Regions from separate parts of the Catenibacterium faecis genome, predicted to be linked through region 1. Evidence: a T-box and tRNA genes for the amino acid it is inferred to sense, from the RefSeq annotation. Region 1 holds a T-box; the other holds one or more tRNA genes.
What was found. A T-box is a leader RNA that pairs with one kind of tRNA and senses whether it is charged. The one in region 1 lies ahead of lysS (lysine--tRNA ligase), so its partner is inferred to be a tRNA-Lys.

Region 1 (5,214 bases):
TGATAGCAATAAGAGTCTTTCCAACCAGTTCTTCCGGCTCATAAAAGCTATGAATACCGCTTAAAATGGTTCTGTCTGTGCCTGTTCCGTCATCAAGAGTAAACTGTAACAGTTTCTTTGACTTCGGTACTGCAACACACTCTTTAACCTTTACTGCACGGAAATCTGACTTGCTGAATGTATCAAAATCAACAAATTCCTCAAATAAAGGCTCTACCTTTACCTTAGAAAAATCAATCTTTTCAGACTCAGTTTTTACATTTTTTTCAGGTGCTTCAGAAGCTGTATTATTTACATCATTTTTCTTATTTACACCATCTAATGACTTCATTTGTGGGAATAAGATAACTTCACGGATAGTTTCCTGACCAGTTAATAACATAACTAATCTGTCGATACCCATACCCATACCACCAGTTGGTGGAAGACCGTATTCAAGGGCTTCTACATAGTCCATATCCATTTCGTTGGCTTCATCGTTACCTAATTCTTTTTCTTTTAACTGATTTGCGAATCTTTCATACTGATCATCTGGATCATTTAATTCTGTGAATGCATTTGCATATTCGTTACCACAGATGAATAACTCGAATCTCTGAGTGAAACGAGGATCCTGTAAGTTCTTCTTTGCAAGTGGAGAAATTTCAATTGGATGACCATATACGAATGTTGGTTCTACAATTGTTTCTTCTACATACTTTTCAAAGAATGCATTGACAATATGACCATATGCAAAATGTGGTTCTACTTCAATACCATGTTCTTCAGCAAGTTTCTTAGCTTCTTCAAAAGTCTTCTGTTCACCAAAGTCAACACCAGTCTTTTCTTTAATTGCATCAACCATAGAGATTCTCTTGAATCCAGGTGCTAATGAAATAGAATGACCTTTGTATTCTACATCATAAGTACCATTGACAGTCATTGCGGCATTCGCAATGATACCTTCTGTTAAGTCCATCATACCTTCAAGGTCAGAGAATGCTTTATATACTTCGATAGTAGTGAATTCTGGGTTATGAGTTCTGTCCATACCTTCATTTCTGAATAAACGACCGATTTCATAAACGGCATCCATACCACCAACAATTAATCTCTTAAGGTTTAATTCTGTTGCGATTCTTAAGTAGAAATCTTTATCTAATGCATTGAAATGAGTGATGAAAGGCTTAGCTGCAGCACCACCAAGAATAGAGTTCATGATTGGTGTTTCTACTTCTGTGTATCCTTTATCATCTAAATAATGCTGGATTGAACGAACAATCTTAGGTCTCATGAAGGCTACTTTACGTGCTTCATCATTCATGATTAAGTCAACATATCTTCTTCTGAAACGTTCTTCAGTATCTGTTAAACCATGGAACTTTTCTGGTAAAGGTCTTAAAGCCTTAGTAAGGTGTGTATACTTTTCTACTCTTACAGTTAATTCACCAGTATGAGTCATGAATACTTCACCATCAATACCGATAATATCACCTAAATCGCTCTTCTTAACTAATTCATAAACATCTTCACCAACAGTATCTTTCTTGATATATAACTGGATTTTTCCATCTCTATCAAGAAGGTTCATGAAGCATACTTTACCTTTTCTTCTCTTTGCGACAATACGACCTGCAATACTTACAGTTGGTTTGCTTTCTTCTAATTCTTCTGCAGTCTTATCGCTATAGTTCTTTCTAATGTCTGAAGTATAAGCAGTCACATCAAATCTCTGTCCAAATGGGTCAATTCCAAGATCTTTAAGTTCCTGTAACTTCTGTCTTCTTACTAATTCCTGATCAGTAAACTTTCTTTCTTCCATGTGTGTTCTCCTTCTTTAGAATATAAAAACTCTCATCCGCTAGGGACGAGAGTTAACCGTGGTACCACCCTTATTCATCTACATAAGTAGACCTCATTAAGCCTTAACGCGGCAACACGTTATTTTATCACGTTAGATCCAAAATACAGCTCCCAGTCTTTATTCATATCAACTTCCCCATTCCTTTACACCAGCCAGGAATTCTCTCTGCGTTCCATCGATATTACTCTTCTGTTCATAGCTTTTACTCAAGTATTATAGACAATAAATAAATATGTTGTCAAGGTCATTTTACAAGCCTTATTCAATCTAATTTATCTATAGACGTTTTTCAAATCCACCAAGGATTTCTGAATCCTCACTAATAGTCACAAATGCCTGTGGATCAATATCATATACAATCTTCTTAAATGTTTTCACTTCATATTTATTGATTGCACAATAAAGAATATATTGATCATTTTCTGTATAAGCACCCTTACCCATCCAGTAAGTTACACCTCTACCAGTCTTTTCCATAATCACATTCTTCATATCTTTTTCTTTAGTGAAGATTAATGCTATCACATTGATGTTCTGATAATGGATATGGTCGCTAATGAAATACAATACAAATACAAAGATAATAGAATACAGTGTAGTCTGTAAATCAAAGATAAATGCACAGCAAGTTAAAATAACAGCATTCAAACTCATTGATAACTTCCCTACCGAGAATCCTGGTTTAGTCTTAGATAAGCACACACCCGCAATATCAATACCACCTGCACTACCACTACCTTTGAGGGCAAGTCCTACACCAACGCCACACATAATAGCCCCAAAGATACAGTTAGATAACATATCGGGCATGATTGGATGTGTTAAGTTAGGTAAGAAAGATAATGTGATAGTCTGTACAACAACACTCATACCTGTTTTAACACAGAATTCTCTGTTCAAGATTCTATACCCCATAATAAATAATGGAATATTAATCATGAAGTTGATGATCCCTACAATGTTCATTGATTTAGGGATTGGTAGAAGTTTTCTTACAAAAACTTCGATAATCTGTGATGTACCAATTACACCTCCAAAGTTCAAGCCATTAGGTGTTACAAACAACCAGATTCCTAAAGATAATAAAATACTTCCAGCAATGACTTCGCCATACTTTTCTAGATTTTCCCTCATAGCGTTCCTCTTTCATATCATAACATAGAACATTAAAACAAATAAAAGAATGCCTTTCAAGCATTCTTTAGTAAATTCCATATTCTATAAATAGATTCGCAATAGACTCAATGATATAGAGAACAGGTACCTGCGTTGCTGAACTATAAAAGTCATTGTTTTTGGTACTTGGCATATAGTACGTAAGAGCTAAATCAGACATCTTCGCAGCTGAGGAAGAAGCATTATTTGTGACTACAATGATTTTGATATCATATTTTTTTAAGTCTTTGATACGATCAATGATTTCTCTTGTTTCTCCTGAAACCGTGAAGAAAAGAGCACAGTCATTTTGATCATACATCCCCCTAAAGCGGGCACTGAAGTCTCCACTATACATGGTACGTTTTCCCTTACGATTAAATAAAGAAGCCGCAAACTTTGCAATCGCATCACTTAGACCAATGCCAGAACAGATCACCTCATGACTATTCACAATTATTTCAGCCGCTTGATGAATAAGATCATCAAACTCTTTATTGTCTACTCGATTAAAATAATCGAGAATATAATTTAAAGCACGTTTGTTTTGAATAGGTTTATCTTCCTGATCCAGTTTCATTTCTGCTTTCCATTCTAAGAATCCTTCATAACCAAGTTTTTTAGCTACTCTTGTAATCATAGAAGAAGATACATGAAGATCTGTAGATAAATCTTTAAGTTTCATATGAATCACTTCATGACGATGAGAAATGATGTAGTTGTAAATATCTAATTCTAAATCACTTAATTGATTCATTTGATCTACCGTAACCATAAAATACCTCCAAAAGGTATTTTATCACACTTTATGCAAATCTCTTTTTCATTTTCTTATTCTGTTTCTTCTTTTTCTTTTCAATACTCAACAACATATTCCTGTAGTCTTCTGACTTAATATCTACAACAAGTGTATGTGAGACAATATCATGTAATGATTTCTTAGACTTTAAGATAATCACAAGTATTCCAGATAATATAGTAATAACGAGTCCTACTTTACTCCAGATAGAGGCAATATTGTATCCAGTTAATACATTGACTAACTGATGAAGCATATTACTACATGTATAAATACTTCCTTCAACTAAGAAGATCATAATAACCTGTCTGATGATCAGTTGTTTCACATTCACTTCTTGATAGTTGTCATTCACAATCTTTAATCCTAATAGTTTTTTACCTAAAGTCTGTCCTTTCCAGATTATAGGTAATACTACATAGTACACAAATGCAACTGAAAGTGAAAGAACACCTGCAATTACTTGATAATATCCCTTAAATATAGATAACTGCTGAGGAATATAGACAGCATCCTTATGAAGAGACATATATAACAGAATAAGAGGAAGTGATGATAAGACACTTCCTAAATACCAATCAATACCATAAGCGATTATACGTTTGATATAACCTGTTTTATTCACAGGTTCATTTCTTAATTTATTCCACATCTTATCATCTTCCTTTATTAATTTAAGTGCTGATATAAAGCACCTATTAAGTTCGCATCATTACGATATTCACAGACTACGATTTCTGGTGGCAATGTGCTTGCATAACATGAATTATAGATTTCATCAAAGTTCTTTTTGATAAGTTCTAATAGTAATGGCTGTGCACTAATACCTCCACCAATCGCCACTTTTTCACAATCAAAGATCTGATTGATGTTGTAGATCTGTACTGCAGTTTCTAAACAGAACTGATTTAATCCTTTTAAAACAGCTTCATTTCCATTATTTGCCATTTCAAAGATTTCTTCACCAGTATAGTTTTCTTCTGTTTCTAATGCTTCCTGGATATGTAACAGTAATCCATTGATTCCATTACTTGCATACCAAGATGTATCACCATTAAATGGCTTATGGTAATCAGTGATGATATTAGAAAATTCACCTGCACCAAATCTACATCCACTTAATACCTTATGATCCTTAATTAAAGCACCGCCAATAGCTGTGCCAAGAATCACTACAGCGCCGTCCTGAATATCTCGAAGACTACCAAAACCTAGTTCTGCGTTAGCGGCACATTTTGCATCATTACCAATTGTGACTCTTACACCACAATGCTCAGATAGTAATTCTGCCATATTTATATCATGAATATAAGTTAAAGCTCCACCAGTGTAACAATAACCCTTATTAGGATCAATTCTTCCCGGCATACTCATCGCAATACCAGATACATCAGAATATGTATTATAAAGAGATTGA
Region 2 (5,214 bases), on a different contig from region 1:
ACATTTCTACAATAGTATGAATAAGTGCTTTAGAAGACACCATACCAATCTTAACAGCTTCAGGATAGATATCATCAAATACAGCACGAATCTGGCTTTCTAAGAACTTTGGAGTAACATCCATAATATCTGTCACACCCGTTGTATTCTGGGCTGTGAGGGCTGTAATAGCGCTCATACCAAATACTTTATTAGCAAGCATTGTCTTTAAGTCTGCTTGTATTCCTGCACCACCACTAGAGTCACTACCGGCAATAGTTAAACATGTATGCATTGTTTCATAAAGTGCATCTACACGCTTCTTTAAATCAATAGTAGCCTGTTTGATATTCTTCTGACCAAATAAAGCACTAATAACCGCAATACCATCAATACCTGTATCTTTAAGTAATAAGCAGTTATCATAACTAATTCCACCAATGGCTACCATTGGAAGATCCACTGTTTCAGTCATTTCTTTTAAACGCTTGATACCTAATACTTCTGCATCATCTTTAGAAGATGTAGGGAAAATAGCTCCTACACCTAAATAGTCTGCACCTTGTTCTTTCGCAATTCTTGCTTCTTCTATAGTATGTGCACTCACACCAATGATCTTATCTGGTCCAAGAATTTCTCTTGCCTTCACACATGCCATATCATCCTGACCTACATGAACACCATCTGCATCTATTTTCTTAGCAAGCATGACATTATCATTAATAATAAATGGTACATCAAATAAACAACATAGTTCTTTAATATTCTTTGCTTCTTCATAGAAAGAGGCTTCATCTAGGTCTTTTTCTCTTAGCTGAAGACAAGTAGCACCACCCATTAAAACATCTCTTACCTGCTCATATAGAGTCTGTTCTCCTGTCCAATGACGATCAGTCACAGCATAGAGTCTCAACATATCATTATTGAACTTCATATTTACCACTCTTTTCTAATTCTTCATCAGTCATATTGAATAATGCATCAATTAAATAAGTACGAAGTGTTGCATTACCTTCGCCTTCTTTTAATTTAGATGCACCAATTTCACCCGCAATACCCATGGACATAACAGCTGCCGCAGCACTATCTACACTATTTTCTACTGTTAGGAAACAGCCTAAGATACCTGATAACATACATCCTGTACCAGTAATAGCACTCATCTCTTTGCATCCATTATTGATCATATAGCACTTATTACCATCTGTGACATAATCTACAAGACCAGTCACAATAATAATAGTATTGAGTTCTTTTGCGAATGCTTTGATATCATCAATGAGATCATGTGAGTTCTTCTGATCTTCTGCAGATGCATCAACACCTTTAGTATGACCTGTACCAGCCATTAAAGTCTTGATTTCTGAAATATTCCCTTTGATAGCATCAAAATGAATCTGTTCTAATAGTTCTTTACATGTATTAGTACGTAAATCAGTCGCACCAGCACCTACTGGATCTAATACAGTAATATGCTTACATGCATTAGATGCCTTACCTGCTTCAAACATAGAAGCAATCTTCACCTGATTAAGAGTCCCAATATTAATATTTAATGCATTACTGATAGAAGTCATCTGAGCCACTTCTGTGATCTCATCTGACATAATAGGACTGCCTCCAATGGCAAGAATCGCATTGGCTACATCATTCACTGTTACATAGTTAGTGATGTTGTGTACTAATGGTTTTACTTCTCTTAATTTCTTAATGTAGTTCATATTCTTTTCCTCCATAAAAAAGAGCACGCTGAAAGAAGGTGCTCATAAAATTCCTACGTTGGCATTATCCAAATCAGGTTTCATGGTCAAGACTTATGTCTACTCTCAGCAAATTAGCTCCCATTTCAATTATAATAATATGTTAAAACAATCAGTTATGAAATACAAGGGATTTCATGACTATATACATATTTACTACTCTATCCTAGAGTATTATAATATACACATCATTCTGTTATAGCTTCCCAAAATATATGAGATACTAATGAGCTTCCCCTCATCAAATTCTCTTCTATAATGGAATGTAATCTACCATTTTGGTAGATTTTTTATTTTTAGGCATAAAAAAACACCGAATACTTCGGTGTTTGCATTCAGAATGGTGCGGGTGACAGGACTTGAACCTGCACGCCGAAGCACTAGATCCTAAGTCTAGCGTGTCTGCCAATTTCACCACACCCGCATCAAGATGGTGACTCGCAGGGGATTTGAACCCCTGACCCTCTGATTAAAAGTCAGATGCTCTGCCATCTGAGCTAGCGAGTCACTAATGGTGCCGACTAGAGGACTTGAACCCCCAACCTACTGATTACAAGTCAGTTGCTCTACCAGTTGAGCTAAGTCGGCAAAAAAATGGTGGAGGTTAACGGGCTCGAACCGCTGACCCTCTGCTTGTAAGGCAGATGCTCTCCCAACTGAGCTAAACCTCCATATATGGTGACCGGTACGGGATTCGAACCCGTGAATGCATGCGTGAAAGGCATGTGAGTTAACCGTTTCTCCAACCGGCCACTGGCGCTTGAAGAGGGATTTGAACCCCCGACCGATCGGTTAACAGCCGATTGCTCTACCGCTGAGCTATTCAAGCACTTCAGAATGCTTGTTTATATTACCATGCAGATACACCTTTTGCAACCCTTTTTTTGAAAAAATTGCATTTTTTTGTGTTTTTTTATTATGTTTAGCTGTTTTAAGACAAAAAAATAAGATTTTGCTAGGCAAAATCTTATTCGTAGATACCACCGTGACCCCATTTTTCAAATTCAGAGATAGTAACATACTGATTTGAAGCAGGAATCTTTGTAATTTTCACTAAAGCTTTAGTAAGTTCAGCTACAAACTGTTCCTTCTGTTCATCTGTATAATGACCTTTTAAGTATAATGTGATCATCATACAATTTGCTTCCTGGCCTTTAAAATAAATAAGCTGATTGTCTTCAATATGAATCATGAATGTATCTACTGATTCACCAGGAAATACTGTGATTAACTTTCCTACAGTAGTTTTTAATTCAACTTCCTGAGAAAGAGTCAATGTCTTGTTTGTACGTAATGCTAAATATGGCATAATTCATTCTGCCACTCAAAATGTGATTAAATATACTCACATCGAGATAATGTAAGTTCTCACGAACATTACTTACTATTTCATTGTGTATGCTTTCGATTGACAAACGTCATATCTACTCACAAGTTCAAGTACACTTCATAGTCGTAAATTCCCGAAATAGCCTTCGGTACATACCTACGTTTGCGTTTGTTTATGCAACTTCGTAAGTGGTAGCATCTCTCAGATTAAGTGCAGCATTGAAATCTCTGTCTTCGATATAGCCACAGTCACATTTGAAAACTCTATCTGAAAGCTTTAAATCTTTTTTGATATGCTTGCAGCAATGACATGTCTTAGATGATGGGAACCATCTATCTGCTACTCGAAGTTCAATTCCGTTCTCCTTGCATTTAGCTTGGAGCTTTGTTTTAAATTCATAAAACTTCTGCGAAGCAACTGCCTTTGAAAGATGCTTGTTCTTCATCATTCCTGATACGTTTAGATCTTCAATCGTTATATAAGATGGCTTGGTTTTCACTATCTCTGCGATTGTCTTATTGATGTAATCAGTACGAATATTGTCTATTCTATGATGAAGTTTCTGTATCTTAAGCCTCTGTTTCTGTATATTTCTTTTTTGAGTGGACTCTCCTTTCTTTAGATTTTCATACTTTCGAGAAAGACTTCTCTGTTCTCGAACAAGCTTTTTTTCAAGCTTCTTTAATTTTGCAGATTTATTGATGTTCTTATAAGTTTTTCCGTTAGAGACAATCGCAAAGTCCTTTAATCCAAGGTCAATACCGATTCCTTCACTGGAATTATTGGCTGACGTTTTGTCTGGGATTTCTATAAGAACTGAAACATAGTATCTATCAGCTTTTATTGAGACATGACCGCTCTTAATTACGTTTCCATCTTTTGTAGTTGGAATATATCCTTTCTCTTTGATGCGTACCCAGCCAAGTGACGGAATCTTGAGTCTGTGTCTTTCACAGTGGCAATCTTTTGGATTATTCCTTACAAAATACATTTTCACATCAGATCTGCCTTTCTTCTTAAATTTTGGAAAGGCACTCTTGTGATTAAAGAATCTTTTAAATGCGGTCTGTCCGTCATTTACTGCCTGTGTTACCGATTTTGAATAAGCTTCCTTGATCCAGGAATATTCTGGATGACTCGGAAGATACTCATTGTTAAGCCATACTCTAAACTGGCTGCTGCTCATAAACTTTTTTCCATTTTCATGAAGCTCCTTATTATGAGCAAGATAGAAGTTATAGATAAATCTGCAAGTACCTATTGTTTTACGAATCCTGACTTTCTGCTCCTCTGTCGGATTTATTTCCGTCTTGAAGCTCTTCAGCAATTTCCTCATCCCTTTCTATCTGTTTTTTTTATACTTACGAAGCCCATACAGCCTGCATGAGAACACATGGAGTATTGAAACAATATCCTCATGAGTTCTCCATCTGATTTCTAATCTAATTATAGAACAAATAGAAAATTTATGCATCAAGTTCAGCTTCATGAACACCGTTTATTAGGCGTTAAAAAAATTTTCACTAACCTGTGGTCTGAGGGTATTCAAATTATGGTCTTGATTTTCCGTTCCATTACTTCATCTAATAAATCGTTACACGGTTTGCATAATCTTCAATACACTGGTCTACAATAATTCTTTTGCATTATAAAACTATCTTAAAAATGTAACTTAATTTAGTAAATGATGATTATAAGTATAATAATTCCTATTAGTTGGGGTTCGGTTTGCCTTTAAAGTTCCTTCTCTATCTCAACGTTATAATATCTTAACAGATACGCCTAAAAGTCAATAAAATCCGTTGGTTTAAAATTTGTGATATTTAATGTATTCATTTTAATACTCCCTTTATGAGCATATTTAAACACATTCAAACACAATGGTCGATATATTCAGTTACTTATAGTTCCCTCCTTTACAATTCATGTTATACCTTAGTATACAACTTTTTTTGATTTTTTACTACATTTATGACTTTTATATTAAATTATGATCTAAACAGTAGTGATACACACCATCTTCTGCTACAGATAAACATATATCATCCGCAATAGCCTTCACATTATCAGTCGCATTCCCCATTGCAACTCCTGTTCCTACTGCTTCTAACATCTCTATATCATTTGTTCCATCACCAAACGCAA

Region 2: it encodes a tRNA-Lys, which carries the amino acid that the T-box ahead of lysS (lysine--tRNA ligase) is inferred to sense. The anticodon was not compared.

What each region holds. Positions count from the first base shown of each region.
Region 1 covers NZ_JACRWG010000042.1:5,408-10,621, forward strand. Annotated here, with positions in the region: gene lysS (lysine--tRNA ligase) at 1-1,801, opposite strand, end outside; T-box leader at 1,840-2,049, opposite strand; gene H8909_RS09400 (YitT family protein) at 2,120-2,977, opposite strand; gene H8909_RS09405 (MurR/RpiR family transcriptional regulator) at 3,045-3,773, opposite strand; gene H8909_RS09410 (RDD family protein) at 3,805-4,449, opposite strand; gene H8909_RS09415 (ROK family protein) at 4,467-5,214, opposite strand, start outside.
Region 2 covers NZ_JACRWG010000004.1:48,675-53,888, reverse strand. Annotated here, with positions in the region: gene thiD (bifunctional hydroxymethylpyrimidine kinase/phosphomethylpyrimidine kinase) at 1-913, opposite strand, end outside; gene thiM (hydroxyethylthiazole kinase) at 900-1,700, opposite strand; TPP riboswitch at 1,734-1,834, opposite strand; tRNA gene H8909_RS02550 (tRNA-Leu) at 2,081-2,163, opposite strand; tRNA gene H8909_RS02545 (tRNA-Lys) at 2,171-2,246, opposite strand; tRNA gene H8909_RS02540 (tRNA-Thr) at 2,252-2,327, opposite strand; tRNA gene H8909_RS02535 (tRNA-Val) at 2,335-2,410, opposite strand; tRNA gene H8909_RS02530 (tRNA-Glu) at 2,416-2,491, opposite strand; tRNA gene H8909_RS02525 (tRNA-Asn) at 2,494-2,568, opposite strand; gene H8909_RS02520 (tautomerase family protein) at 2,707-3,048, opposite strand; gene H8909_RS02515 (RNA-guided endonuclease InsQ/TnpB family protein) at 3,242-4,405, opposite strand; gene H8909_RS02510 (HAD family hydrolase) at 5,048-5,214, opposite strand, start outside.